Regions from separate parts of the Streptomyces sp. NPDC056479 genome, predicted to be linked through region 2. Evidence: riboswitches for the same ligand, from Rfam matches in the RefSeq annotation. Region 2 holds a riboswitch; each other region holds the start of a gene.
What was found. Region 2 has a riboswitch for cobalamin ahead of ACFQ6S_RS13365 (ABC transporter substrate-binding protein). Riboswitches for the same ligand answer to the same signal wherever they lie in the genome.
Positions count from the first base shown of each region.

Region 1: linked by a shared signal. The riboswitch ahead of ACFQ6S_RS29245 (cobalamin biosynthesis protein) and the one ahead of ACFQ6S_RS13365 (ABC transporter substrate-binding protein) in region 2 are both predicted to bind cobalamin.
Region 3: linked by a shared signal. The riboswitch ahead of ACFQ6S_RS33405 (ribonucleoside-diphosphate reductase subunit alpha) and the one ahead of ACFQ6S_RS13365 (ABC transporter substrate-binding protein) in region 2 are both predicted to bind cobalamin.

Region 1 covers NZ_JBHTRZ010000008.1:58,834-68,628, forward strand. Annotated here, with positions in the region: gene ACFQ6S_RS29220 (alpha/beta hydrolase) at 1-679, opposite strand, end outside; gene ACFQ6S_RS29225 (class II aldolase/adducin family protein) at 928-1,659, opposite strand; gene ACFQ6S_RS29230 (lysozyme) at 1,867-2,613, shown strand; gene ACFQ6S_RS29235 (anion permease) at 2,767-3,999, shown strand; gene ACFQ6S_RS29240 (hypothetical protein) at 4,039-4,260, shown strand; cobalamin riboswitch at 4,378-4,520, shown strand; gene ACFQ6S_RS29245 (cobalamin biosynthesis protein) at 4,621-5,565, shown strand; gene ACFQ6S_RS29250 (cobyric acid synthase) at 5,562-7,073, shown strand; gene cobN (cobaltochelatase subunit CobN) at 7,070-9,795, shown strand, end outside.
Region 2 covers NZ_JBHTRZ010000003.1:397,437-407,231, forward strand. Annotated here, with positions in the region: gene ACFQ6S_RS13330 (phytoene desaturase family protein) at 1-27, opposite strand, end outside; gene ACFQ6S_RS13335 (hypothetical protein) at 125-727, shown strand; gene ACFQ6S_RS13340 (inositol monophosphatase family protein) at 663-1,508, opposite strand; gene ACFQ6S_RS13345 (gamma-glutamyltransferase family protein) at 1,667-3,493, opposite strand; gene ACFQ6S_RS13350 ((2Fe-2S) ferredoxin domain-containing protein) at 3,561-3,959, opposite strand; gene ACFQ6S_RS13355 (ABC transporter ATP-binding protein) at 3,961-4,743, opposite strand; gene ACFQ6S_RS13360 (FecCD family ABC transporter permease) at 4,740-5,753, opposite strand; gene ACFQ6S_RS13365 (ABC transporter substrate-binding protein) at 5,750-6,799, opposite strand; cobalamin riboswitch at 6,854-7,032, opposite strand; gene ACFQ6S_RS13370 (short-chain fatty acyl-CoA regulator family protein) at 7,247-8,650, opposite strand; gene aceA (isocitrate lyase) at 9,028-9,795, shown strand, end outside.
Region 3 covers NZ_JBHTRZ010000009.1:423,473-433,267, reverse strand. Annotated here, with positions in the region: gene ACFQ6S_RS33415 (NACHT domain-containing protein) at 1-1,955, opposite strand, end outside; gene ACFQ6S_RS33410 (GNAT family N-acetyltransferase) at 2,111-2,617, shown strand; cobalamin riboswitch at 2,653-2,827, shown strand; gene ACFQ6S_RS33405 (ribonucleoside-diphosphate reductase subunit alpha) at 2,952-5,339, shown strand; gene ACFQ6S_RS33400 (ribonucleotide-diphosphate reductase subunit beta) at 5,339-6,352, shown strand; gene ACFQ6S_RS33395 (helix-turn-helix domain-containing protein) at 6,597-7,562, shown strand; gene def (peptide deformylase) at 7,568-8,218, opposite strand; gene ACFQ6S_RS33385 (tetratricopeptide repeat protein) at 8,293-9,273, opposite strand; gene ACFQ6S_RS33380 (HD-GYP domain-containing protein) at 9,383-9,795, opposite strand, start outside.

The DNA.
Region 1 (9,795 bases), on a different contig from region 2:
TGGCGCCGTACCGCATGGCGTAGCGCATCGCCGCGTCCAGGTCGCGCCACTCGGTCTCGCCGAGGTGGTTCAGGCCGTCCGGCGAGCGGGGTGCGCCGAGATCGCCGCGGTAGGCGAGGGCGAGGACCGGGAAGTGACGGCCGCTGAGGAACCCCATGACGTTCATGGCGTGCTCGCGGGTGGTGCCGAGGCCGTGCACCGCGATGACCCAGGTCTCGCGTGCGCCGGGGACGAACCATGCGGGCAGGGAGCCGAGTTCGCCGGGGATGTCGATGTCGGCGTGGTCGAGGCCGAGGGCCGCGCTGGGGTTGCCGACGTACACGTTCGGGGTGAGCCAGACGCTGTCGCCGGGCTCGAGGGTGCCGTGGGTGACGCGTTCCAGGCGGCGTACGACGGTGTCGGCGGAGTGATTCGCCGCGGTCAGGACGGGGCCGACGACCGCGTGCGAGCCGTCACCGGAGAGTCCGTAGGTGCCGGGGCGCAGGGAGGCGAGGGCGCGGGTGAGCGCGATCTGGCCGGCGGCCGTGGCGTGCACGGTGAGCCGGGGTTCGGTGGGCAGGGGCCTGCCCGGGGGAGCCGTCAGCGCGGCCCCACTGGCGAACCGCCCGGCGGCGACGCTCGCGGCGCCGGCGGCCAGGGCCACGGTGACGGCGGCGGCCGTCGCTTTGACAGTGCGCACCATTCCAGTGTCCGGGCGGACGGGGGTCGCGGCCAGTGGGAGGGCGACTTCGAGTGAAGCTCACTGCGGGTTCACTGCCGTGGGCTGGAGGGGGCGCGGCGTCGGGGCGCGGGCCCTGCTGGGGGCTGCCGCCAGGAGGGGGCGCGGCGTCGGGGCGGGCCCTGCTGGGGGCTGCCGCCCCAGGACCCCCGCTTCGGCCCTGAACGGGCCTCGTCCTCAAACGCCGGACAGGCTGAAACAGCACCCCCTCACCCCCGCTGTCCATACCCCCGCAACCGCTCCCCCACCTCCGCCACCTGCTCCTCCGACAACAACGAAGGCGCAAGCCCCGGGACCGACGACGCCGTCAGCCACACGCGGCACATCCACTCCAGCTGGGCCGTGCGGTCATAGGCCTGGTCCAGGGTCGTGCCGTGGGCGATCGTGCCGTGGTTCTGGAGGAGGCAGGCGGTGCGGTCGGTGAGGGCACGGAGCATGTTCTCGGCCAACTCCTGGGTGCCGTAGGTCGCATATGGGGCAACCCGGACCGGTCCGCCGAGGGCCGCGGCCATGTAGTGGATCAGCGGGAGCTCGGGGACGAGGGCCGAGACCGCCGTCGCGTGGACCGCGTGCGTATGGACGACCGCCTCCGCGTCCGTGGCACGGTAGATCGCCAGATGCATGGGCAGCTCACTGGTCGGCACGAGCGTCCCCAGCACCTGCTCACCGTCCAGGCCGACGCCCGTCAGGTCATCCGGAGTCAGCCGGTCGTACGGCACCCCCGACGGCGTGACCAGCACCGTGTCCCCGACCCGCACCGAGACGTTCCCGGACGTCCCGACGACCAGCCCCTCGGTCACCGTGCGCCGAGCCGTCGCCACGAGGGCCTCCCAGGCCTCCGCCTCCTCGGGCCGCGCACTCCTACCCCACGGCTCCCCCACTTCCTGTGAGCCCTCCCGCGCATCCCTCGCGCCCCGCCGGTCCTGCCGCTCCTCAGCCATGTCCGCGATCCTGCCAGCCGGGCCCCGCACGCCGCGTCAACTCGCGGCCGGGCCGCGCACTTTAGGGCGGAAGGCCCCACTCGGGAAGGTCGCATAACGGGGCATACAACCCTCGCCCCAGGCTTGGCCGGAGATCGATCAGCATTCAACGATCTTCCAGTACTGTCTGCCTGATTTGTCGTGCACGTCGCCATTCCGGGGGGAAATATGGCCCGTGATCGCAAACCGTCCCGTCACCGCTCCCGCCTCATAGCGATATCCGTGGCGGCCCTGACCCTCAGCGGAACCGCCCTCGCCGAGATCCCGGCCGCCGCGGCGAGCAAGCCCAAGGGCCATGACGTCTCGTCCCACCAGAAGAACGTCAACTGGCAGAGCTCCAAGGCCAAGGGCGCCAAGTTCGTCTACGTCAAGGCGACCGAGTCCCACACCTACCGCAACCCCTACTTCGGCCAGCAGTACTCCGGCTCCCGCAACGCGGGCCTGGTCCGCGGCGCCTACCACTTCGCGCTGCCGGACAAGTCGTCCGGCCGGACCCAGGCCGCGTTCTTCGTGCGCAACGGCGGCGGCTGGCGGTCGGACGGCTGGACCCTGCCGCCCGCCCTCGACATCGAGTACAACCCGTACAGCAAGCACAAGTGCTACGGACTGAGCAAGACCAAGATGGTCGGCTGGATCCAGTCCTTCAGCAACGAGGTGAAGCGGCTGACCGGCCGCCGGCCGGTGATCTACACGACCACCCACTGGTGGAACAACTGCACCGGCGCCAGCCGCGCGTTCGCCTCGAACCACGCCCTGTGGATAGCGCGCTACAACTCCTCGACCGCGGGCTCGATGCCGGCCGGATGGCAGTTCTGGACCTTCTGGCAGTACGACAACGGCGGCAGCCTGCCGGGTGATCAAAATCTCTTCAACGGCTCCATGACCCAGCTGAGGAAGTTCGCTCGCGGCTACTAGCCCGGCGGCGCCTGGGCCGTGCGGCGACCGGCAGACCGAAGGTCTCCTCTTCCGGCGCTCCCGGACACCGTGCGGCCCACCCCAGTTCACCTTTCGTTCATCCAGGTTACTTACGTTCGTCCGGCCAATGACCTCGAACGATTGCCTGGGTAAATGGAAAACTTCTCGCTGATCCTCGCGATTGTGGTGGTAACCGCACTCGCGTTCGATTTCACGAACGGTTTCCACGACACCGCCAACGCGATGGCCACGACCATCTCGACCGGTGCGCTCAAGCCCAAGGTCGCGGTGGCCATGTCCGCCGTGCTGAACCTTGTCGGCGCCTTCCTCTCCGTGGAGGTCGCCAACACGATCTCCAAAGGTCTCGTCGACGAGACCGGCATACGTCCCGAGGTCATATTCGCCGCGCTGGTCGGCGCGATCCTCTGGAACCTGCTGACCTGGCTCGTGGGCCTGCCGTCCAGCTCCTCCCACGCCCTCATGGGCGGCCTGATCGGCGCCACCATCGCCTCGGCCGGAGTCGGCGCCGTCCACGGTGACGCGCTCGTCACCAAGGTGCTGATCCCGGCGATCGCCGCCCCGCTGGTCGCGGGCATCGCCGCGCTGCTGGCCACCCGCCTGACCTACACCCTCGGCAAGAAGGCCGACGGCAAGGCCGCCGCCAAGGGCTACCGCACCGGGCAGATCGCCTCCGCCGGCCTGGTCTCCCTCGCCCACGGCACCAACGACGCGCAGAAGACCATGGGCATCATCACCCTCGCCCTGGTCGCCGGCGGCGCCGTCGCCCCCGACTCCGACCCGCCCCTGTGGGTCATCCTCTCCGCGGGTCTGGCCATCGCGCTCGGCACGTACCTCGGCGGCTGGCGCATCATCCGCACCATGGGCAAGGGCCTGACCGACCTTCAGCCGCAGCAGGGCTTCGCCGCCCAGACCAGCGCGGCCACGGTCATCCTGGCCTCCTCCCACCTCGGCTTCTCCCTGTCCACCACGCACTCCGTCTCCGGTTCGGTGATGGGCGCCGGCCTCGGCCGCAAGGGCGGTGTCGTCCGCTGGTCGACGGCCACCCGGATGTTCGTCGCGTGGGGTCTGACCCTCCCGGCCGCCGCCCTGGTCGGCGCGCTCGCGGAGTACGTCACGGGCTTCGGCGCCTGGGGCACGGCCGTGGTCGCCGTCTTCCTGATCTCCTCCAGCGCCGCGATCTGGAAGCTCTCCCGCCGCGAGGTCGTCGACCACACGAACGTCAACGAGGCGGACGAGTCGCCCGGCGTGGTCACCACGGCCATCGCCGCCGTGACCCCGCCCCCGGCGGGCCCGGCGCCCGAGGACCTGACGGCCACGATCCCGGCCCCGTCCGCCGAGGCGGCGCCCTCGCAGGCCTCCGTCTGACGACCACCCAGTTACTCAGCTACCCAAGAAAGAAGAAGCATGAAGATCGACTGGGCGGCCCTCGGCTCCGTCTTCGGCGTCAGCCTCGTGGTCACGGTGGCCCTGGTGGGCCTGTTCACCCTCGGCATCGTCGGCCTGTCCCGCCAGGAGAAGGCCTCGGCCCAGGGCGGCTCGGCCGCTCTCGCGGTCACCGGTGCCTACGCGTGCTTCGCCGCGTGCGCGGCGGCGGTGGCGTACGGGATCTATCTGATCGTGGCCTGACGCACAGCGCGAGCATCACCTGAAACACCCGAGGTGCGGGACGGACGACCGTCCCGCACCTCTCCGCTGTGTGGGCCTTCGCACACTCTCCCGTCGCAGGTCAACGGCAAGTTGACGCCCCTTCCAACCCCGTGGTGGACTGCCGGGGCCAAGTACGGCGGCAGAAGAGGAAGCCGGTGTGATTCCGGCGCGGTCCCGCCACTGTCACCGGGGTAGAAAGCCCCGGGAGCCAGGAACTCTCACCGCCGGTCTCGTCGAACCAGGGCGTGGACACCCTGAGTGAGGACATGACGCGATGCCCGCCTGCCGATCGACACGCAGTATCAGACCCACGTGTGACCCCACGGTCGGCTGACCCCGATGCGAGCCGATCGCGTCTTCGCGTACGGCGCCGCCGCCGGACTTCTCGGTGATCTGCTGCTCGGCGATCCTCGCCGGGGGCATCCGGTCGCCGCGTTCGGGCGGGCCGCCGCCGCCGTGGAAAGCCTGTTGTGGCGCGACGACCGCGCGTGGGGTGCGGTGCACACCGCCGTGTGCGCCGGTGGCGCCGTCGCCGCCGGAGCGCTCGCCGCGCGTGTCGTACGTACCTCTCCCGCCGCCTCCGTCGCGCTGACCGGCGCCGCCACCTGGGCGGTCGTCGGGGGGACTTCACTGGTCCGGGAGGCCCGGTTCATCGGGCGCGCCCTGGAAGCGGGGGATGTCGACGGGGCGCGTGCGCGGCTGCCGCATCTGTGCGGACGGGATCCCAAGGCGCTGGACGCGGACGGGATCGCGCGGGCGGTCGTGGAGTCCGTCGCCGAGAACACCTCCGACGCCGTGGTGGGGGCTCTGGTGTGGGGCGCCGTCGGCGGGGTTCCCGGGCTGCTCGGGTTCCGGGCCGTGAACACGCTCGACGCCATGGTCGGACACAAGTCGCCCAAGTACCGCCGCTACGGGTGGGCTTCGGCCCGGCTCGACGACCTGGCCGGCTGGCCGGGGGCACGGCTGACCGCCGTACTCGCCGCCGTCGCGGGAGGCGACCCTCGTGGAGCGGTACGGGCCTGGCGCGCCGACGCCGCCCAGCACCCGAGCCCCAACGCCGGGCCGGTCGAGGCCTCGTTCGCGGGGGCGCTCGGGGTTCGGCTCGGCGGCACCCTGTCGTACGGCGGGCGGGTCGAGCATCGGCCGGTACTCAACGGCGAGGCCGGACGGGCCGTTCGGGCCACGGACATCGAGCGTGCCGTACGTCTCTCGCGGCGCGTGAGCTGGCTCGCGCTCGGTGTGTGCGCCGGCGCGCGGCTCCTGAGGAAAGGGCGTGCATCATGACGGGCGGTGGTCTCCTCGTCGCCGGCACCACCTCCGACGCGGGCAAGAGCGTCGTCACCGCCGGGATCTGCCGTTGGCTGGTGCGGCAGGGGGTGAAGGTCGCGCCGTTCAAGGCGCAGAACATGTCCCTCAACTCCTTCGTCACCCAGGAGGGTGCCGAGATCGGGCGGGCGCAGGCCATGCAGGCCCAGGCCTGTCGCGTCGAGCCGACCGCGCTGATGAATCCCGTGCTGCTCAAGCCCGGTGGCGAGCAGAGCAGTCAGGTCGTGCTGCTGGGCAAGCCGGTGGGCGAGCTGAGCGCACGCGGGTATCACGGCGGGCGGCAGCAGAAGCTGCTCGGGACCGTGCTGGACTGTCTCGCCGAGTTGCGGGGCACGTATGACGCGGTGATCTGTGAGGGGGCCGGCTCTCCGGCGGAGATCAATCTGCGCCGGACCGACATCGTCAACATGGGCATCGCCCGCAACGCCGGGCTCCCGGTCCTCGTCGTCGGCGACATCGACCGCGGCGGCGTCTTCGCCTCCTTCTTCGGCACCGTCGCGCTGCTGTCCCCGGAGGACCAGGAGCTCATCGCGGGGTTCCTCGTCAACAAGTTCCGCGGCGACGTCACGCTCCTCGAACCCGGCCTCGACATGCTGCACGGACTCACCGGGCGGCACACGTACGGCGTTCTGCCCTTCCGGCACGGGCTCGGGATCGACGAGGAGGACGGGCTGCGGGTGTCCCTGCGCGGGACCGTCCGGGAATCCAATGTCGCCCCGCCCCTCGGCGAGGACGTGCTGCGGGTCGCCGTCTGTGCGATCCCGCTCATGTCCAACTTCACCGACGTCGACGCCCTGGCCGCCGAACCGGGCGTCGTCGTGCGGTTCGTGGACCGGCCGGAGGAGCTGGCCGACGCGGATCTGGTGGTGGTCCCCGGCACCCGGGGAACCGTCCGCGCCCTGGAGTGGCTGCGGGAGCGCGGGCTCGCGCGAGCCCTGGTCCGCAGGGCTGCCGAAGGGCGGCCGATCCTCGGCATCTGCGGCGGCTTCCAGGTCCTCGGCGAGCACATCGAGGATGACGTCGAGAGCCGGCGCGGGCAGGTCGAGGGGCTCGGGGTGCTGCCCGTCCGGGTGCGGTTCGCCCGGGAGAAGACCCTCACCCGGCCGGTGGGCCAGGCCCTCGGCGAGCGCGTCGAGGGCTACGAGATCCATCACGGGGTCGCCGAAGTGACCGGAGGCGAAGCCTTCTTGGACGGCTGCCGGGTCGGCCAGACCTGGGGCACGCACTGGCACGGCTCACTGGAGTCGGACGGTTTCCGACGGGCGTTCCTGCGCGAGGTGGCGGCCGCCGCGGGCCGCCGGTTCGTGCCGGCGCCGGACACGTCGTTCGCCGCGCTGCGCGAGGAGCAGCTCGACCGGCTCGGCGATCTGATCGAACAGCACGCGGACACGGACGCGCTCTGGCGGCTCATCGAGTCGGGCGCGCCGCAAGGACTGCCTTTCATTCCACCGGGAGCGCCCGCATGAGCACAGTGTTGTTGTTGTCGACCGCCGACACGGATCTGCTGGCGGCCCGCGCCGCCTCCGGTGCCGACTACCGGATCGGCAACCCGACCCGCGTGGACGTCGAGAGCGAGCTGCCCGCGCTGCTCGACGGCGCGGACATCGCCGTCGTCCGACTGCTGGGCGGCAAGCGGGCCTGGGAGGACGGGCTCGCGAAGCTGAAGGCCTCTGGTGTGCCGACCGTGCTGCTGGGCGGCGAGGCCGTGCCGGACGCGGAGCTGATGGCCGAGTCGTCCGTCCCGGCCGGCGTGGTGGCCGAGGCGCTGAAGTACCTCGTGGAGGGCGGGCCCGCCAACCTCACCGAGCTCGCCCGGTTCCTCTCCGACACCGTGCTGCTGACCGGCGAGGGGTTCGACGAGCCGCAGAAGATGCCGGAGTACGGCGTCCACGGCGACCGTACGGTCCGGGAAGGCCGTCCCACCGTGGGCGTGCTCTTCTACCGGGCCCATGAGCTCAGCGGCAACACCGCCTTCGTGGACACCCTGTGCGACGGCGTCGAGGCGCACGGTGCCAACGCCCTTCCCGTGTACTGCGGTTCGCTGCGCGGTGCGGATCAGGAGCTGTACGAGATCCTCGGCAGGGCCGACGCCCTGGTCGCCACGGTCCTCGCGGCGGGCGGCACACACGCCTCGCAGGCCTCGGCGGGCGGCGACGAGGAGGCGTGGGACATCGGCAGGCTGGCCGAGCTCGATGTGCCCGTGCTGCAGGGTCTGTGCCTGACGTCGTCCAAGAGCGCCTGGGACGAGTCCGATGCCGCGCTCTCCCCGATGGACGCGGCGATGCAGGTCGCCATCCCGGAGTTCGACGGCCGCCTGATCACCGTCCCGTTCTCCTTCAAGGAGCAGGGCCCGGACGAGGTGCCCGTGTACGTGGCCGACCCGGAGCGGGCCGGGCGCGTGGCCGGGATCGCCGTACGGCACGCCCGGTTGAAGCACAAGGCGAACGCCGAGAAGAGGCTCGCGCTCGTCTTCACCGCCTACCCGACCAAGCACTCGCGCGTCGGCAACGCGGTCGGCCTGGACACGCCCGCCTCAGCGGTGCGGGTGCTGGACGCGCTCAAGCAGGCCGGGTACGGCGTGAGCGAGTACCCCGACAACGGCGACGAGTTGATCCACCGGCTCATCGAGGCGGGCGGACACGACGTCGAGTGGCTGACCGAGGACCAGCTGGCGTCGGCGCCCGCGCGGGTGCCGCTCGCCGACTACCAGGCGTGGTTCGACAAGCTCGACCCGGAGCTGAGGGACGCGATGACCGAGGCGTGGGGCGAGCCGCCGGGCTCGCTGTACGTCGACGGGGACGACATCGTGCTGGCCTCTCTCCAGTTCGGGAACGTCGTCGTGATGATCCAGCCGCCGCGCGGCTTCGGCGAGAACCCGATCGCGATCTACCACGACCCGGACATGCCGCCGTCGCACCACTACATGGCGGCCTACCGCTGGCTGGAGAACAGCTTCGGTGCGGACGCGATCGTCCACATGGGCAAGCACGGCACGATGGAGTGGCTGCCGGGCAAGGGGCTGGGGCTCAGCGGCGGTTGCGCCCCGGACGCCGTCCTCGGGGACCTGCCGCTGATCTACCCGTTCATCGTCAACGACCCCGGCGAGGGCACCCAGGCCAAGCGCCGCGGCCACGCCACCGTCGTCGACCATCTCGTGCCGCCGATGGCCCGCGCCGACACCTACGGCGACCTGGCCAAGCTGGAGCAGCTGCTCGACGAGTACGCGCTGGTCTCGGACCTGGACCCGACGAAGGCGCCGGCCGTGCGCGCGCAGATCTGGACGCTGGTGAAGGCGGCCGAGCTGCACCACGACCTGCATGTCGACGACCAGCCGGACGACGACGACTTCGACCAGTTCGTCATGCACATCGACGGCTATCTGTGCGAGATCAAGGACGTGCAGATCCGCGACGGGCTCCACATCCTGGGCGGCGGTCCGGTCGGCGAACCGCGGGTGAACCTGGTGCTCGCCGTGCTGCGCGCCTCGCAGGTGTGGGGCGGGCAGGCGAACGCGCTGCCGGGTCTGCGGGCGTCGCTGGCCGAGCACTTCGGCCTGGTGGAGAAGGAGTTGCTCGCCGAGCCGGGCGCACCGGTGAAGGTTCCGGTCGAGCTGAGCGACCTCGTCGAGGGCCCGTCCCGTTCGGCCGCCGACGCCATCGACCTGCTGGAGCAGCTGTGCCGGCGGATGGCGGAGGGGATGGAATCCAACGGCTGGACCGTGTCCGAGGCCCCCGTCCTCGTCCGTGAGGTCCTCGGCACCGAACTCCCCGACGCGGTCGCCGTGCTGGAGTTCGCCTGCAACGAGGTCGTGCCCCGTCTCGCCCGCACGACCGACGAGATCGGCCACATCCTCAAGGCGCTCGACGGCGGTTACGTCCCGGCGGGCCCGTCCGGGTCGCCGACGCGCGGACTGGTGAACGTCCTGCCGACCGGCCGGAACTTCTACTCCGTCGACCCCAAGGCCATCCCGTCCAGGCTGAGCTGGGAGGTCGGGCAGTCGCTCGCCGACTCGCTGGTGCAGCGGTATCTGCAGGACACGGGTGAGTACCCGAAGTCCGTCGGCCTCACGGTGTGGGGCACGTCCGCGATGCGCACCCAGGGTGACGACATCGCGGAGATCCTCGCGCTGCTGGGCTGCCGTCCGGTGTGGGACGACGCCTCCCGCCGGGTCACCGGCTTCGAGGTCGT
Region 2 (9,795 bases):
CGCACCCACCACGACCGCATCGAGCATCGACGGCACCTTCGGACCCCTTCGTCAGCCGATGGCCATTGAAGGTCAGGATATGCCTGGGCACCGACAACACCGGGGCGCGGGTAAGGTCCGCCGGGTGACGCACCGCTTCCGCTTCCATGTGCCCGAGGAAGACACCTGGCACTGGTTCGAGCTGACGGACACGGGCCGGGTGGTACGGCAGATCTCCTTCCGGGGACCCGCCGGTGTGCCGGTGGTCGCCGCGGAGGCGGAGGAACTCGCGCTGACCCGGCAGGCGTGCGGGGACTGGGGCGTTCAGCTGTACGAGGTGGTGTACGGGGTGCCGGCGCGAGAGCCGGTCGTGGAGCCGGCGGACGCGCGGACGGTGGACCGGCGCGCATTCGACGTCGCGTGGGGCCGTGCCCGTGCGTACCGCCAGTGCGAGGTGCGGCACGACAGCGGTCCCCTGCCCGTCGGCACCCGCCTGACCGGCACTTTCACCGTCTCACCCTGGGGACCCGGCATGACCGGCGTGTTCGTCGACGTCGGCCTGCCCGCCCCGGGCTTCGTGGACGCCCTGATCCTTCTCCAAGCCGGGTGCCAGTGGCCCGCGGAGGGCACACCGGCCGAGTTCGAGGTGGTCGACCTGCGTGTCGGCCGCTCCCACCCGCAGATCAGACTCCGCCCGACAGCAGTCCCGCCACCCGCCGAGCCGTGGCCTCGTCCCGGGCCGCGGTGAACGGCAGGGCATTGTCACCGGTGACGCGGAAGGGCTCGCCCGTGAGGGTCAGGTGCGTGCCGCCGGCCTCCTCGACCAGGAGGATGCCCGCCGCGTGGTCCCATGCGGCCTCCCAGCTGAACGCGATCGCGTCCAACTCGCCGCGGGCGACGGCGAGATACTCCAGGCCGGCCGAGCCGCAGGGGCGCGGGGCGACACCGTCGGTCCACAGGCCGAGGAGCGCGCGCTTCTGCTCGTCGGTGGTGTAGTCCGGGTGGGAGGTGGCGATTTCGAGGTCGCGACCGGGCTCCGGCGCACCGGAGATCAGCCGCTCGCCGTCGAGGAAGGCGCCCTGGCCCCGTATCGCCGTGGCCAGTTGGTCGCGGGCGGGGGCGTAGGTCCAGGAGGCGAGGAGCACGCCGCGCTGAGCGAGCGCGACCAGCGTGCAGAAGCCGTCGTCCCCGTTGACGAACTGCCGGGTGCCGTCGACGGGGTCGACGATCCAGACCGGGGCGTCGCCGCACACCGCCTCGTAGGTCGCCGGGTCGGCGTGCACCGCTTCCTCGCCGACCACGACCGAGCCGGGCAGGAGCGCGCCGAGTGCCTCGGTGAGGTACTTCTCGGCGAGCCGGTCGGCGTCGGTCACCAGGTCGTGCGGTCCGCTCTTCTGGTCGACCTCGTGCTCGGCGAGCTGCCGGAAACGAGGCATGACCTCGGCCGCTGCCGCCCTGCGGACCGCTTCCGCCACGTCGGCGGAGTGCTGTGCGAGAAACTCTTCGATGGTTTCGTTGGTTCGGATCACGTGTCAATAAGAACATGCCCCACTGACAATCCCCGCCCGCCAGGTGGCTGCCGGATGGCATCGGCGTGAACTCCAGGGGTGCGAATCGGCAGGTCAGAGGCATGTTCTCAGCGCCGTACTCAGGGGCGGTGCTCAGGGGCGGTGCTCAGTGCCGGTCCTCAGCGCCCCACCGCGTACCCCTGCATCCCCCGCGGATTCGCCGCCGCCGAGAGGACCCCGGTGTCCGGGTCCCTCGCCACCGCGCACAGCCTGCCCTCCGACCACGCGTCACCGACGGTCACCTCATGACCACGCCGCCTCAGCTCGTCCACCACCGCGGCGTGCGTCCGGGACTCCACGGTCACGCTCCCCGGTCGCATCCCGCGCGGATGGAAGGAACCGGGGAAGCTGTCGTTGTGCCAGTTCGGGGCGTCGATCGCGCCCTGGAGGTCGAGGCCGCCGCGGACCCGCTCGCGCAGGGCGACCGCGAGGAGGAAGTGCAGCTGCCACTGGTCCTGCTGGTCCCCGCCGGGCGTGCCGAAGGCCATGACGGGCACTCCGTCGCGCAGCGCGATCGAGGGGGTGAGCGTCGTCCGCGGGCGCCGTCCCGGTGTCAGGGAGTTCGGCAGGCCCGCTTCCAGCCAGGTCATCTGGAGCCGGGTGCCGAGCGGGAAGCCCAGCTCGGGCACGACGGGGTTGGACTGCAGCCAGCCGCCGCTGGGGGTGGCCGCGATCATGTTGCCCCAGCGGTCGACGATGTCGAGATGGCAGGTGTCGCCCCGGGTGCCGCCGTCGGCGGAGACCTCGGGCTCCCCCGGCACCGGGGACGTCGGCGGCCTGGCGACCGTGGGCTCCCCCGCGCCCAGCGCGTCGAAGCCCGGCTCCTCGGTGGCCGCCCCGCGCGCGTGCGCGCTCAGCCGCGGGGTGCGCCCGCCCGGACTGCCGGGCCGCAGATCGTGGGACGCCTTGTCGCCGACCAGCTCCCGCCGGGCCGCGTTGTACCCGTCCGACAGCAGGTCGGCCAGCGGTACCTCGGCCGCGTCGCCGTACCAGGCCTCCCGGTCGGCCATGGCCAGCTTGCAGCCCTCGACCAGCAGATGGACGTACTCGGCGGACCCGTACCGCGGCAGCTCGTGCGGGAGCAGCGCGAGCTGCTGGAGGAGGACCGGGCCCTGGCTCCAGGGGCCGGCCTTGCACACGGTCCAGCCGTTCCAGTCGTACGTCGCCGGCGCCTCGTAGCTCGCGGACCAGTCGGCGAGGTCGGCGGCCGTGAGCGTGCCGGAGTGCCGCCGGCCGCTGGTGTCCGTCGTCGGGCGCCCGGCCTGCCGTACGAGGGCCTCGGCGATGAAGCCGGACCGCCACACCTCCCGCGCCGCCTCGATCTGCGCGACCCGGTCCCCGGCCCCCGAGACCTCGGCGAGCAGTCGCTTCCAGGTGGCGGCGAGGGCGGGGTTGCGCAGCAGTTCGCCGGGCCGGGGCGGCTCCCCGTCCGGCAGATACACCTCGGCCGACGAGGTCCACTCCGTCTCGAACAGCTCCCGCACGGTCTCGACGGTCTCGCCGACCCGCTCCACGGGCGCGTGTCCGTGCTCGGCGTACCCGATGGCGTACTCCAGCACCTCGGCGAGCGTCCTGGTCCCGTGGTCCCGCAGCAGAAGCATCCAGGCGTCGAAGGCACCGGGCACGGCGGCGGCCAGCGGCCCCGTCCCCGGCACCAGCTCCAGTCCGAGCTCCCGGTAGTGAGCGACGGTCGCCCCGCGCGGCGCGACCCCCTGCCCGCACACGACCCGCACCTCGCCGCCCGCCGGGGCGATGAGGATCGGCACCTCACCGGCCGGACCGTTGAGGTGCGGCTCGACCACATGCAGCACGAACGCGCCCGCCACGGCGGCGTCGTAGGCATTGCCGCCGCGCTCCAGCACCGCCATCGCGGACTGCGAGGCGAGCCAGTGGGTGGAGGACACCATGCCGAAGGTGCCCTGGAGGGTGGGACGGGTGGTGAACATCGGGTCGGTCACCTCGCTGTCGGCGCGGATCGGTCCATCCGATCTTCCTGTCCCACCTGTTCGGGCTTCAACCTTCCGGCTGGGACACGGCCGTGGGGTCCGGCTTCGCCGTGCTCCGCCGGGGCGGGGTGAAGGTGTAGAGGTCGAGCACGTCGGGGCAGGGTGCGACGCCGGGCCCGCCTGCCCGGACCCAGTCGACGATGTCCTCGGTCGCGTCGGGGTCGTTGACGAGGCCGAGCCAGACGGGACGGGCGCCCGCGGCGCGGCCTGCGGCGGAGGGCTGGACGACGATGACGTTGGCGTGTTCGCACACGTCGAGGCAGTCGGAGATGCGCACGGGCACGTTCTCGGCGAGCCGCGCGGACTGCTGGGCGTGATCGACTCCGGGCACCTTCGGCGTCCCGCAGCAGCAGTCCCGGCACACGACGACCCGGCTGGGCACCGGCTGTTTCGGGGGTGTCTGCACGTCAGTGCCTCTCCACGGGAGCGGTCGGCCGCAGGAAACGGATCACCGGGTGGCCGGGGTCGTCGGTGACCTCGGCGCGGACGCCGTAGACCTGCTCGATGAGGGCGGGGGTGAGGACCTCGGCCGGGGTGCCCTCGGTGACCGCGCGGCCCTCGCGCAGCACGAGCAGGCGGTCGCAGTACATCGCGGCGAGGTTGAGGTCGTGCAGGGCGATCACGGTGGTGACCGGGAGGTCCGCGACGAGGTCCAGCAGGTCGAGTTGGTGCTGGATGTCGAGGTGGTTGGTCGGTTCGTCGAGGAGGAGTTCGCGGGGTTCCTGGGCGAGCGCACGGGCGATCTGGGTGCGCTGGCGTTCTCCTCCGGAGAGGGTGTGCCAGGACTGGCCGGCCCGGGCGGTCAGTCCGGTGCGTTCCAGTGCCGCGGCCACCGTCTCGGCGTCGTCCGCCGTGGCCGGGGTCCAGGCGCGGCGGTGCGGGATGCGGCCGAGGGCCACGACGTCCCGGACGGTCAGTTCGGTCTGGGTGTCGGCGTGCTGTTCGACGGTGGCGACGCGCCGGGCGGTGGCACGGCGGCCGACCTCGGTGAGCGGGCGTCCGTCCAGGGTGACGACTCCGGCGGTGGGCGCGAGGACTCCGGCGAGGAGCCTCAACAGCGTCGACTTTCCGGACCCGTTGGGGCCGAGCAGGCCGACGGTCTCGCCGGGGCGCAGGGTGAGGGTGACACCGTCGACGATGACCTGGCCGGCGATGCGGCGTACGACACCCTGGGCGTGCAGGCTGGTCACGCCTTCCTCCGTCCCCGGTAGAGCACCGCCACGAACGCCGGCACGCCGATGAGGGACGTGACCACGCCCACCGGGACCTCCTGGGGGTCGAGGACGGTGCGGGCGGCGGTGTCCACCCACACCAGGAAGACGGCTCCGGTCAGCGCCGTGACCGGCAGCAGGCGGGCGTGGCCGGCGCCGGTGAGGGCGCGGGTGACATGTGGCAGGACCAGACCGACGAAGCCGATCGCGCCGGCACAGCTGACCAGGGCGGCCGTGAGCAGCGCGGTCGCGCAGAGCAGGACCAGGCGGGTGCGGGCGACCCGGACGCCGAGTCCGGCGGCGGCGTCGTCACCGAAGGCGAAGGCGTCCAGGGTGCGGGCGTGACCGAGGCAGACGGCGAGGACGACGGCCAGTACGGCGGTGCAGAGCAGCACCTGCCCCCAGTCGGCGCCGGAGAGCGAGCCCAGCAGCCAGAACAGCACGCCCCGGGTGGTCTCGGCGTCGGCCGAGGTCAGCACGATGAACGAGGTCAGTGCGGAGAACAGCTGCATGGCCGCCACCCCGGACAGCACGACCCGGTCCGTGCTGCCGCCGAGGACGTGGCTGAGCAGCAGCACCATCGCGAAGGAGAGCAGGGCGCCGAGGAAGGCGCCCGCCGACAGCGACACCACTCCTCCGCCGACGCCCAGCACGACGACGGCGACGGCTCCCGTGGACGCGCCGGAGGACACCCCGAGCACGAACGGATCGGCCAGCGGATTGCGCAGCAGCCACTGCATCACCGCCCCGCACACCGCGAGCCCGGCGCCGCACACGGCGGCGAGCAGGGTGCGCGGCATCCGCAGGTTCCACACGATGCCGTCCCGCAGCGGCGCCAACGCGCTCTCGCCGAGGCCGAGATGGGCGGCGACGGCGGCCCACACGTCCCCCGTGGAGATGTCGGCGGGCCCGATCGTCACCGCGACGGCGACCGACGCGAGCAGCGCGGCCAGCCCGCCGCCGGTCAACAGCAGCGTACGGACGCTCACTTGGCGCGTCCGTCGAGCGCGAAGTCGCGCAGTCCCGCGGCGACCTGCTCGATCCCTTCGACCGTGCGGATGGACGGGTTCATCGCCTGCCCGCTCAGCAGGACGTACCGCCTCTTCTTCACCGCGGTCAGACTGCGGGTGGCGGGGTTGGTCTCCAGGAAACGGATCTTGGCAGCGGCGGTCTCCGCGGTCTGCTGCTTGCGCGTGAGGTCGCCGATCACGATGACGTCGGGGTCACGGTCGGCGACGGTCTCCCAGTTGATCTGGGGCCACTCGTCGTGGGTGTCGGAGAAGGAGTTCTGCGCACCGACGGCCCGGGTGATGGCACCGGGCGCGCCGCAGCAGCCGGCGAGATAGGGCGACTGGGAGTTGGCGAACCAGTACATGAGGGAGACGCCGGAGGCGTCCAGCCCGTCGGTGGCCTTGCGCACCCGCTCCTTCAGCCCGGCGACGAGCTTCTCGCCGCGCGCGTCGACGCCGAACGCGCGGGCCAGGTCGCGGATCTCGCCGTACACGGCATCGAGGGTGAGCGGCTCGCTGCGCGATCCGTCGCCCCCGCTGTCGTTGTCCTTGCCCGCCGCGCAGTCGGAGGGCGAGACATACGTCGGCACTCCGAGCTTCTCGAACCGCTCGCGGGTGGCGACGCCGCCCTTGCCGAGGGTGGAGACGAACGAGGCGGTGACGAAGTCGGGTTCGGCGTCGAGGACTTTCTCGAAGGAGGGGTTGTCGTCGGCCAGGCGCGGCACGGACGCGTTGGCCTTCTCCAGGCCCTTCATCACCGGGTCCGTCCAGGTCGCCGTACCCGCGACACGGTCGGCGAGGCCGAGGGAGAGCAGGATCTCCGTGGTGCCCTGGTTGAGGGAGACGACGCGCTGCGGGGCCGCCTTCAGGGTGACCTCGTGCCCGCAGTTGTCGATGGTGCGGGGGTATCCCGCGCCGGCGGGCTTCGCGGTGTCCGCGCCGGAACCGCCGCCGCAGGCGGTGAGCAGGAGGACGGGAGCCAGCAGCAGGGCGGCTGGACGGAGGGCTGAGCGGAGCACGGGCATGCCTCGGGTGTCGGGGCTCGTACGCGGAGCCTGGCCTACGGACGTCCTCCCCGCCGGGCGGCGTGGAGTGCCAGCAGGTCTTCGGACTCGGGTTCGTCCGGACGGGGCGCCTTCCCGGTCTCCCAGTGGCGTGCTGTGCCCCGCCCGTCCCCCTCACCGCTGCGCGTCAGTTCCGGATTCGCACCGGATTCCCTGGCCTCGGATGTGGCTCGACTGGCCCGACGAGGCTATCAAGTCCGTAGGCCGCGTCCGCAGAGTCCCGCCTGCCCCGCGACGCCTGACACGCTCCCCCAGAGAGGGGACCCCCACCCGCCGCACCGGACGACGCCCAAGTACGTCCAGCACGAGGGCTCCCGCCCGGCACGCCGAGAGCACGCTCCCCCATCGCCGCCGCGGGGCCCGCCCTCCGGGCGGACGACGGGACTCTGCGGACACGGCCTAGGCCGGTCAGCTCGTGCGATCGGTCACGGGGTACGGCACGAACGTGCTGGTGTTCTGATCGATCCGCAGGGTCTGTCCGAGGGGCGGCGCGGCCCGCTGGGGGCAGTCGAGGCGTTCGCAGACGCGGCAGCCCATGCCGATCGGGGTGGCGGCGAAGGGGCTGGTGAGGTCGAGGCCGTCGGAGTAGACGAGACGGTGCGCGTGGCGGATCTCGCAGCCCAGCCCGATGGCGAACGTCTTGCCGGGCTCGCCCCAGCCGCCACGGTGCCGGGTGACCGCGCGGGCGGTCCACAAGTACCGCTGCCCGTCCGGCATTTCGGCGATCTGCACAAGGATCCGGCCGGGCGCGGCGAAGGCCTCGTAGACGTTCCACAGCGGACAGGTGCCGCCGGCCCGGGAGAAGTGGAACCCGGTCGCGGACTGCCGCTTGGACATGTTGCCGGCGCGGTCGACCCGGACGAAGGAGAAGGGCACGCCGCGCAGCCGGGGGCGCTGGAGGGTGCTCAGCCGGTGGCTGACGGTCTCGTAGCCGAGGCCGTAGCGGTCGGTGAGGCGCTCGATGTCGTAGCGGACCTCCTCGGCCGCCGTGTGGAAGGCGGTGTACGGCAACACCAGCGCGGCGGCGAAGTAGTTGGCGACGCCGATGCGGGCCAGGGTGCGGGCGGGCGAGTCGGCCGGGAAGTCCTCGGCGGCCTGCCGGTCCAGTTCGCTGCCGTGTTCCAGCAGGGCGAGCTGCGTCGCCATACGGAACGCGCGCTGGCCGGGGCGCAGCCGGGTCGAGAGGTGGAGGGTGCGGGTCGGTTCGTCGTAGTGGTGCAGATGGTCGCCGGAGCCGGTGGACAGGCGGATTCCGTGGGCGTCGGTGAGGCGTGCGGTCAGGGCCCGGAGGATCTCACCGGGCCGGATGCCGATCTCCTCGGCCAGTTGCTCGGCGGCGACGTCGGTGTCGTGGAGGTAGTTCTGGCGGCGGTAGAAGAAGTCGCGGATCTCCTCGTGCGGTGAGCGCGGCCCGGCGTCGGCGCTGTCGCGGCCGTCGGCCCCCGCGAGCCGCTCGGACAGCTGCTGGTTGCGGCGGCCCAGGTCGAGCAGGACCCGGGCGACCGCGGGCATCCGTGCGGCGAGTTCGGCGAGGTCGGACGGGGAGACCCGGGCGGCGGCGATCTCACCCGTCAGCGCCTCGCGCAGGTCGGCCACCAGTCGGGCGGTGTCGCGCTCGGAGAAGAAGCCCGGGTCGACGCCGAAGGTCTCGGTGAGCCGGAGCAGAACGGGCACGGTGAGCGGGCGGGAGTCATGCTCCATCTGGTTGAGATAGCTCGGCGAGATGGCCAGGACGCGGGCGAGTTCGGCCTGGCTCATCCGGCGCTCCTCGCGCAGCCGCCGCAGCCGCGCGCCCGCGTAGGTCTTGCTCACCTGCGCTCCTGTCGGATCCGGGACGGGATCCGGTCAGCGTATGCGAACCCGCGCCGCTCGCACCCTTCGCAAGATTGGCAATCGGCGGCGAGAAGATTCGCAGAACTTGGCATTCGTCCACCATTGATGGCACCCAGTGCCAGTGCCAGAGTTCCAGTGCGGCCCGCCGGACCCGGCAGACACCGCCCGGAACCGGGGCGCGACTCACGCCCTGACGTCGGAGATCCCGGCATCGGCGAGGTCCTGCATCGGCAGCATTGCTCAGCTTCGCCCCTGGCGACGGCGGGCCGCGTTTCACCCCTACGACACGCAGTGCCAACCCAGTCGCTCCCAGTGGGGGGTTGGCAGACACAACAACCGAGGAGACGGTGACAGTCATGGCAGAGGCGAGGACGCAGGCGGCCGACGAGCTCGCGCGGCGCTGGGCGAACGACCCCAGGTGGCGGGGCGTCGAGCGCACCTACGGCGCCGAGGACGTCGTACGGCTCTCCGGCAGCGTCCGCGAGGAGCACACCCTGGCCCGGCGCGGCGCCGAGCGGCTGTGGCGCCAACTGCACGAGCGGGACTACGTCCACGCGCTGGGCGCGCTCACCGGCGGCCAGGCCGTGCAGCAGGTCAAGGCGGGCCTCCAGGCGATCTACCTGTCCGGCTGGCAGGTCGCCGCCGACGCCAACCAGGCCGGGCACACCTACCCGGACCAGAGCCTGTACCCGGCCAACTCCGTGCCCCAGGTGGTCCGTCGGATCAACAACGCCCTGCTGCGCGCAGACCAGATCGCCACCGCCGAGGACGCGGGCGACACCACGGACTGGCTCGCACCGATCGTCGCCGACGCGGAAGCCGGCTTCGGCGGCCCGTTGAACGCCTTCGAACTGACCAAGGCGATGATCGCGGCGGGGGCCGCCGGCATCCACTACGAGGACCAGCTGGCCTCCGAGAAGAAGTGCGGCCACCTCGGCGGCAAGGTGCTGGTGCCGACCGCGCAGCACATCCGCACCCTCAACGCGGCACGGCTCGCGGCCGATATCGCCGATGTGCCGACGCTGATCGTCGCCCGCACGGATGCGCTGGCCGCCAACCTGCTGACCAGCGATGTCGATGAGCGTGACGCCGAGTTCGTGACCGGGGAGCGCACGGCGGAGGGC
Region 3 (9,795 bases), on a different contig from region 2:
ACGGCCGCCGCGTACAGATCCAGGGCCTTGGGATCCTCGGTACGGCGGCGCGCGGCCGTGCGGAGCCGGTGGGCCACGGTGTGGCCGCCCACGGGCGACTTGCGGAGCAGTTCCTCGATCTCCTTCTTCGCCTCCGCCCGGACACCGTCCCTCGGGGCCCGCAGCGTCGCCGCCCGCCGGCGCGACAACAGCACCAGGGACATGAGCAGTTCGCGACTGGGGCCGGGTGGCTGCAACGCCTGCTCGACGAGCTCTCCGGTGTCCCGCTCGCCCAGTTCGTTCAGGACGCGGTAGCCGAAGTAGGCCTGGATGATGCTGTGCGGGAAGCGGACCTTGCGTTCGAAGCCCTCCACCAGTCCCAGCTTGTCGGCGTTGCGCGCGATCCGGGCGAGGGCGGCACGGCACTGGTCCATGTTGCCCCGGCGCAGCCGCCTCCGCTCCTCCTGGCCGAGCCGTCGGCAGAGCACGTCCCAGATCTGCTGCCGGTGCCACTCGGAGAAGACGTTGCCGCGTCTGCCGTACCGGTCGAAGCCGCGTCCGCTGCTCCACAGGTGCTCGGCGCGGGCCTGCGCACGCCTGGCCGGGCCGGGATGGACGTCGGTGTCGAGCAGTTCCCCGAAGCCGACCTCCAGCTTGTCCTGGAGCAGTCCCACGCAGGCCAGCGCGGAGACCACTTCGAGGGTGTCGCGGCGCTCCCGTCGGCTCAGTGCGACGTCCTTGCGCAGCCGGCCCTCGCACAGTGCCTGGTCCCAGGTCTCCAGCAGCCAGAGCCGCAGCGTGCCGCGGTCGCGGCTGCGGGTGTTCATGTGCTGCGGGTCGTTGTCCGGACGATCGTGCTCCAGGGCTCCGTGTCGGTGCAGTTCGCGGGCTATCTGCAGATAGACGGGCGATTCGGTCACCTCCGCCGTCTCCACGATCCAGTCCACGCGGCGTTCGTCGGCCTCCGGAACATGTGCCTGGACGAAGCGCAGGGCCTCCTCCTCGCTGAGCGGTTCCAGCTCCACGATCGCGGCCGGGGTGCTCTCCAGCGGGCTGTGCGGCCGGGAGGCGATGACGAGGGGCAGTTTCTCCTCGTGGGCGCGCTCGATGGCCCGCCGGATGATGTTGTCCCGGTTCTGCTGGAGGCCGTCGCCGAGAAGGGCCTCCTCCAGCCCGTCGGCGATGACGACCGGTTTGTCGTCGGCGAGCAGCTGCTGCCAGACCCGGTCGGTCTTGCTGCGCGCGAGGATGCCCCGGGGCGCCTCCTCGGCGAAGCGCTGCCTGGCCATGCGTTCGAAGTTCAGGTCGCCGGTCGCGTCCCGCAGCCGGATCGGCACCGGCACGGCGTTCTGCTCGGCCAGCAGTTCGGTGAGCCGGACCAGCACGGCCGTCTTGCCCACGCCGACGCCGCCGACCAGCAGATAGGGCCGGCGGGTGTCGCGCTCCCGCAGCCGTTCGGCGATGACCTGGGCGATGTCCTCCCGGCCCACGATGTCAGCGGCGTCCGGGCCGGCGGTGACCACCAGTCCATGGGGGTCGTCCCGTGCCTTCGCGAGATAGCGCCGCTTCGTCCACCGGTACCACCAGAACAGGAAGAGCGTGGCGGCGATCGACGCGGCGAGCACCGGGCCGACGAAGCGCATGACGGCTTCGAACCCCTCGCTGTCCTGCCGCCACTCCTCAAAGCCGGTCGTGGTGCCCGTGATCACGATGTACAGGCCCTCCACGGCCCAGGCGAGCAGCGCGAGCGCGGCCACCACCCAGACGGCCCGGGTGGCGTTGGTGTAGGAGATCCAGCGGCGCCATTTCTTGGGGCGGGTGGTGCCACGGCGGGCTTCCAGACGGATCGTCAGCCGGTGCCAGTGCCCCACGAATCCCCGCCCGGCCCAACTGCCCGCCCGTCTCGGAGCAAGTGTCGCCATCGGCGCGTTGCGCGGCCGCTCCTTGCCGGGCGGGTGCCGGACGACCCTCGTCATCGTGCGTCTCCTTCCGAGACAGGCTCTCGAAACGAAAGGGACCGCGGGCGTCGACACCTACCTCCATGGAAGCACTCCCAAAACTGCCCGCAACCCGGCGGCCCTCGATAAAAAACCCAGGCCGTCGCCGGGACCCGTCCGCCAGACTCGACCGCATGGACATCGTGATCCGGCAGGTGCATCCCGGCGAGTACGACGCGCTCGGCGAGATCACCGCCCAGGCCTACCTCCAGGACGACCTCCTCGACTTCGGTGAGAGCGACTCGTACCTGGGGGAGCTCAAGGACGTGGCGGGGCGGGCGGCTGCCGCCGAGGTGCTCGTGGCCGTCGAGGACGACCGGCTGCTGGGCGGGGTGACCTTCGTGCCGTGCGGCGGCCCCATGGCCGACATAGCCCGGCCCGGCGAGGCCGAGATCCGGATGCTCGCCGTCGACGGCATCGCCCGCGGACGCGGCGCCGGCGAGGCCCTCGTCCGCGCCTGCGTCTCCCGCGCCCGGGCCACCGAGGGCTGTGTGCGGATCGTGCTGTCGACCCAGCGGACCATGCTCGGCGCGCATCGCATCTACGAACGCCTGGGCTTCGTCCGCACACCCGATCGGGACTGGAATCCGCTCCCGGACGTCCTCGACCTCACTCTCCTCACCTATGAGTTGACGCTCTGAAACCACCGCGACACAACATCTGGGGGTGGCGTGGCGGGCGAGCACAAGATGTATGCTCGTCCTCGCTGTCGTCGCAGGGGAATCCGGTGCGAATCCGGAACTGTCCCGCAACGGTGTACTTGTGCATGTCTGTTCCCAGGAACCCCAGGAACCCAGGAACCCCGTGCACAGGAGTCAGTCCGAGGACCTGCCGACAGCGCGCCCGGCCACCCGGCCGGTGCGCCCAGACGTCCGGGCCTCGTGGAATGGGCCGGTGGACGCGACGCCGTGTGCGCTCGTGTGCTGCCCCCTGCCCTCCGCAAGGCCCCCGTGCCGAGCGAGGGAGAGCCCCCACGTGACCATCGCGCCAGCAGACCCGGCCTCAGCCGTCTCAGCGGTCCCGATCGACGATGACGCCCCGGGAACCGCGTTGCTGCGGCTCCTGGCCGAGCTGACCGCCGACCTCCCCGACGCCGACCCCGGCCGGGTCGCCGCCGCCGCTCTGCGCGGCCGGTCGGCCCGCGCGGACGAGGCGGAGCTGCGCGAACTGGCCACCGAGGCGGCGGCCGGTCTCATCTCCGAGGACCCCGCCTACAGCAGGCTGGCCGCCCGGCTGCTGACCATCTCCATCGCCGCCGAGGCCGCCTCGCAGGGCGTCACGTCCTTCACCGAGTCGGTCGTGGTCGGCCACCGCGAGGGGCTCATCGCCGACCGGACCGCCGAGTTCGCGCGGATCCACGCGGCCCGCCTCGACGCGCTGATCGACACGGGCGCCGACGACCGCTTCGGCTATTTCGGCCTGCGCACCCTGCACAGCCGCTATCTGCTCCGGCACCCCATCACCCGCAAGGTGATCGAGACACCCCAGCACTTCATGCTGCGTGTCGCCGCCGGTCTCGCCGAGGACGACACCACCCGGGCACTGGACGAAGTCGCCGCGCTCTACGGGCTCATGAGTCGCCTCGACTACCTCCCCTCCTCCCCCACGCTCTTCAACTCCGGCACCCGGCACCCCCAGATGTCGTCCTGCTACCTCCTCGACTCCCCGCTCGACGAGCTGGACTCCATCTACGACCGCTACCACCAGGTCGCCCGCCTCTCCAAGCACGCCGGCGGCATCGGCATCGCGTACTCCCGTATCCGCAGCCGCGGTTCACTGATCCGAGGCACCAACGGGCACTCCAACGGCATCGTCCCGTTCCTGAAGACCCTCGACGCCTCCGTCGCCGCCGTGAACCAGGGCGGCCGGCGCAAGGGTGCCGCCGCGGTCTACCTGGAGACCTGGCACTCCGACATCGAGGAGTTCCTGGAGCTGCGCGACAACACCGGTGAGGACGCCCGGCGTACGCACAACCTCAACCTCGCGCACTGGATCCCGGACGAGTTCATGCGCCGGGTCAACGCCGATGAGCCGTGGTCGCTGTTCTCGCCGTCGGACGTGCCGGAGCTGGTCGACCTGTGGGGCGAGGAGTTCGAGGCGGCGTACCGCAAGGCGGAGGCGAGCGGTCTCGCGCGGAAGACCATCCCGGCCCGTGACCTGTACGGCCGCATGATGCGCACCCTCGCGCAGACCGGCAACGGTTGGATGACCTTCAAGGACGCCGCCAACCGCACCGCCAACCAGACCGCCCTGCCGGGCCAGGTCGTCCACTCCTCCAACCTCTGCACGGAGATCCTGGAGGTCACGGACGACGGGGAGACGGCCGTCTGCAACCTGGGGTCCGTCAACCTCGGCTCGTTCGTCGACACGACGACCGGCGACATCGACTGGGAGCGGCTCGACGCCACCGTCCGCACGGCCGTCACCTTCCTCGACCGTGTCGTCGACATCAACTTCTACCCGACCGAGCAGGCGGGCCGTTCCAACGCCAAGTGGCGTCCGGTGGGCCTGGGTGCGATGGGCCTGCAGGACGTCTTCTTCAAGCTGCGGCTGCCCTTCGACTCGGCCGAGGCGAAGGCCCTGTCCACCCGTATCGCCGAGCGCATCATGCTCGCCGCGTACGAGGCCTCCGCCGACCTCGCCGAGCGGAGCGGTCCGCTGCCGGCCTGGGAGAAGACCCGTTCCGCCAAGGGTGTGCTGCACCCCGACCACTACGGCGTCGAGCTGACCTGGCCGGAGCGCTGGGCGGCCCTGCGCAGCCGTATCGCCACGACCGGTATGCGCAACTCCCTGCTGCTCGCCATCGCGCCCACCGCCACCATCGCTTCCATCGCCGGTGTCTACGAGTGCATCGAGCCGCAGGTCTCCAACCTGTTCAAGCGCGAGACGCTGTCCGGCGAGTTCCTCCAGGTCAACTCCTACCTGGTCGACGAGCTCAAGGCGCTCGGCGTCTGGGACGCCCGCACCCGTGAGGCGCTGCGCGAAGCGAACGGCTCGGTGCAGGACTTCGCCTGGATCCCCGCCGAAGTACGGGCCCTGTACCGCACGGCGTGGGAGATCCCGCAGCGCGGCCTGATCGACATGGCCGCCGACCGGACGCCGTTCCTGGACCAGTCCCAGTCCCTGAACCTGTTCCTGGAGACGCCGACCATCGGCAAGCTCTCCTCGATGTACGCGTACGCCTGGAAGTCGGGCCTGAAGACGACGTACTACCTGCGCTCGCGCCCGGCGACCCGCATCGCCCGCGCCGCCCAGGCTCAGTCCGCCCAGCCCGAGAAGACCATCCCCGTCCAGCAGGTCGCCGAGCCCGACGCCGTCGCCTGCTCCCTGGAAAACCCCGAGTCCTGCGAGGCCTGCCAGTAATGACCACCCGTAACAGCAACCTGCTCGACCCGGGCTTCGAACTGACCCTGCGTCCCATGCGCTACCCGGACTTCTACGAGCGCTACCGGGACGCCATCAAGAACACCTGGACCGTCGAGGAGGTCGACCTCCACTCCGACGTCGCCGACCTGGCGAAGCTGTCCGAGGGTGAGCAGCACATGATCGGCCGGCTGGTCGCGTTCTTCGCGACGGGCGACTCGATCGTGGCGAACAACCTGGTGCTGACGCTGTACAAGCACATCAACTCGCCCGAGGCGCGCCTGTACCTGAGCAGGCAGCTCTTCGAGGAGGCCGTGCACGTCCAGTTCTACTTGACGCTGCTCGACACCTACCTGCCCGACCCGGCGGACCGGGCGGCGGCCTTCGACGCCGTCGAGAACATCCCGTCGATCCGTGAGAAGGCCGAGTTCTGCTTCAAGTGGATCAACGAGGTCGAGAAGCTGGACCGCCTGGAGACCAAGGCCGACCGGCGTCGCTTCCTGCTCAACCTGATCTGCTTCGCGGCGTGCATCGAGGGCCTGTTCTTCTACGGTGCCTTCGCCTACGTCTACTGGTTCCGCAGCCGCGGCCTGCTGCACGGCCTGGCCACCGGCACCAACTGGGTGTTCCGCGACGAGACGATGCACATGAGCTTCGCCTTCGACGTCGTCGACACCGTCCGCAAGGAGGAGCCCGAGCTCTTCGACGGCGAACTCCAGCAGCAGGTCACCGACATGCTGAGGGAGGCCGTCGAGGCCGAGCTCCAGTTCGGGCGCGACCTGTGCGGTGACGGCCTCCCGGGCATGAACACCGAGTCGATGCGGCAGTACCTGGAGTGTGTCGCCGATCAGCGCCTGACGCGCCTCGGCTTCGCTCCGGTGTACGGCTCCGAGAACCCCTTCTCCTTCATGGAGCTGCAGGGTGTTCAGGAGCTCACCAACTTCTTCGAGCGGCGTCCCTCGGCGTACCAGGTGGCGGTGGAGGGCACCGTCGACCTGGACGAGGACTTCTGAGCCTCGGGCTCGTTGCGTCCCTGGGCCTCCCTGATCTGACGGTCGATGCGCCTGTCGTGCACGATCCCGATCACTGACGGGAGGGCCAGGAGCACGAAGATCCCGAGCACGAAGACCATGGTGAGCAGTGTCTGTGTCTGTTCTGTAGTCATGACACCACTGTCGCTCCGGACACTCATGACGAACAGTGGCAGGACTGCCGCACACCCTCGATTTACTGCCAGCCGTGAGGCACACTGGCAGTATGTTGAGAAACGTGGCCGCCGTACTCCTCGACGGTGTGCACCCCTTTGAACTGGGCGTCGTCTGCGAGGTGTTCGGCCTCGACCGCAGCGACGACGGGCTGCCCACCTACGATTTCGCCGTCGCCTCGGCCGAGGGACCGGCGCTGGGCACCCATGTCGGCGGCCTCACCGTCTCCACGCCGCACGGCCTGGAGCGGCTGGAGGAGGCCGATCTGATCGTCGTGCCGGCGGGGGATGACTTCGCCACCCGCGTCTATCCGCCAGAGCTGCTGAACGCCCTGGTCAGGGCCGTGGACCGAGGTGCGCGGGTGCTCAGCGTGTGCTCCGGCGTCTTTGTGCTCGGCGCTGCCGGGCTGCTCGACGGGCGGCGCTGCAGCGCGCACTGGCGGCACGCCGCGGAACTGGCCCGGCAGAACCCGAAGGCCATCGTCGAGCCGGACATGCTCTACGTCGACGAGGGCCCGGTGATCACCAGTGCCGGCACCGCCGCGGGGATCGACGCCTGTCTGCACATCGTGCGGCAGGAACAGGGGCCCGATGTGGCCAACAAGATCGCCCGGCGGATGGTCGTACCGCCGCACCGGGACGGCGGGCAGGCCCAGTACATCGAGCGGCCGCTGCCCCGCTCCCACTGCGACACGGTCGGCGAGGTACTGGCCTGGATGGAGGGGCACCTCGACGAGGACCTCACCGTCGAGCAGCTCGCCGAGCGTGCGCACATGTCCCCGCGCACCTTCGCCCGCCGCTTCCAGCAGGAGACCGGCACGACTCCCTACCGCTGGATCCTGCGCCAACGGGTTCTGCTGGCGCAGGAGTTGCTGGAGGGTTCGGACGAGACGGTGGACGCGATCGCGGGCCGAACGGGCTTCGGCACCGCGGCGGCGCTGCGCCACCAGTTCGTACGGGCGCTGGGGACGACCCCCAACGCCTACCGCAGGACGTTCCAGGGTCCGACCGCCGCCTAGCCGGCTCAGTCGTTGGCGACCACGGGGTAGCGGGGCTCGCTCTCGGCCATCTGCCGCAGCGCGTCCTTGCGCTCGCGCTTGGAGAGCCGGTCGATGTAGAGGTAGCCGTACAGGTGGTCGGTCTCGTGCTGCAGGCAGCGGGCGAAGTACCCGGTGCCGCGCACCTTGATCGGGTTGCCCTTCTCGTCCTGCCCGGTCACCTCGGCGTAGTCGGGGCGGGCGAGCGGCGCGTACGCGGTCGGCACGGAGAGGCAGCCCTCGTTGCTGTCGTCCAGCCGGCGCCGGTCGGCGGGCAGCTCGACCGGCTTCGGGTTGCAGACGACGCCGACGTGCCGCTCGCCCTGGTCGTCCTGGCAGTCGTAGACGAAGACCTTCAGATCGACGCCGATCTGGTTGGCGGCCAGGCCCACGCCCTCGGCGGTGTGCTGCGAGGCGAACATGTCCGCGACCAGCTGCTCCAGCTCGGCGCCGAACTCGGTGACGTCCTTGCACTCCTTGTGCAGGACCGGGTTCCCGACGACGGTGATCGGCCGCGAGGTGCCGCGCTCACGCCAGGCGTTCTCGCGCTCCTCCGTGTCCTCGGTGTCGACGACGAAACCCTCGTCGTCCACGGGGAGCACGCCCGCGTGCTGCTGCTCGGTGTCCTGCTGGGCCATGACCGACGTATGCCTTCCTGCACAAACAAAAGAAGAAAAGGGGGTGTGACGCTGATACAGGGTACGGCGAACGCTCAGCAGACCTCTTCGAGATCCCGCCAATCCCGAGAATCCGGGCTGTCGGCAACCCACCCGTCCAGCAACCCCCGAACCAGCGCGGCCGGCGCGGCCACCCCGCACTCCCGCTCCGGCACCCACAGCTGCCCGTCGGTCCGGTGCCCCAGCGGACCGGGGTGACCCGGCTCACTGTGGTCGTGCGGATCCAGGTGCTCCCCGTCGCCCTCGTCGGACGGCATCCGCGACTCGGAGCACATCCGGCACAGCAGCCGCACGGACGAGGACCAGTCCTCCGCGGCGAACCCGGCGTCGGCGGCGAGCTGCTCCAGCGCGTCCCGGTCGGCCTCGGTGGCGGCCTCCAGGAGGACCACCCAGGTGGGCACCGGCGACGGCGCCCACAGCTCGATCTCGTCGAAGACGGGGTATGCATGTCCGGCGGACGTGGTCCGCTCGCCGTGCGGCACGCCGTCGTGGAGCACGACCTCGCCCCAGCGCCGCCCGGACGACGGCAGCGGAATCGACAGCACCTCGATACGGGCGGGGTCGAGCCGCCGCCCCCACACGACCTCGGCCTCCCCCTCGGGGGACAGCCGTACGGCCGCGCTGCCCAGGTCCATGCCGACCGGCTCACCGGACTCGGTCGCCCCGCCGGGCACCCGCAGTCCGTACGCCTGCCAGGCCCGCCGGGCCAGCGGCCAGTCCTGCAGCGCGGTGGCCGCGATGCCGACGTTCCACCAGTCGGGCGCCCCGGTCTCCCGGTCGAGGAGCGCCACGGCACGCAGTCCGGCCGCCCGTGCCTGTTCCCAGTCGTGCCGGAACTTGTGCAGCAGCGCGAGGTTGAACCAGGACTCCGAAAGCCAGGGCTCCAGATCGGCGGCACGTGTAAGCAGCGCGCCCGCGTCCTCGTACCGGCCGTCGCCGATGAGCGTGAACGCCCGGTCGGTGGCCTGCCGCCAGGAGGCGGAGGGCCGGTGCCGTCCCTTGCCGAAGATCCTCACGATTCCCGCCTGCCAGTTCCGTGGAGTGGGCTGGCTAGTGCTCGCCCCCGGACACACTCTCATTCGCATCCAACCACGTACGGCTGGAAGGGCGCTCATTACCCATGGGTTACCCAGCCACGGGCGCTGTAAGACGGTCTCTGGACAGCACCCGTGCGAGCGACCCGACCACTTCCGGCGCATACTCCCCCGCGGTGCCCAGCCGCAGCTCCTCCAGCGCCTCCAGCGACCCGCCCGGACCCGCGTCGCGCACCTTCTCCTCGTAGGCGTTCACCGCCCGCACGATCCGCGCGGCGACCGGCTGCTCCGGGCAGGGGTCGGCGAGCCGCTCCACGATCATCGCGACCTGCGCATTCACCCCGGTCTGGCGTACGACGGCACCGCCGAGCAGCGCGATCCGCCGCTGTTCCTCGACGGGGAGCACGGCGGTGGCCCCGGCCGGCACCGGATCGACCAGGCTGAGCTGGCCGATGTCGTGCATGAGCGCCGCGTACTCCAGCACGGTGAGCTCCGTCTCGGACA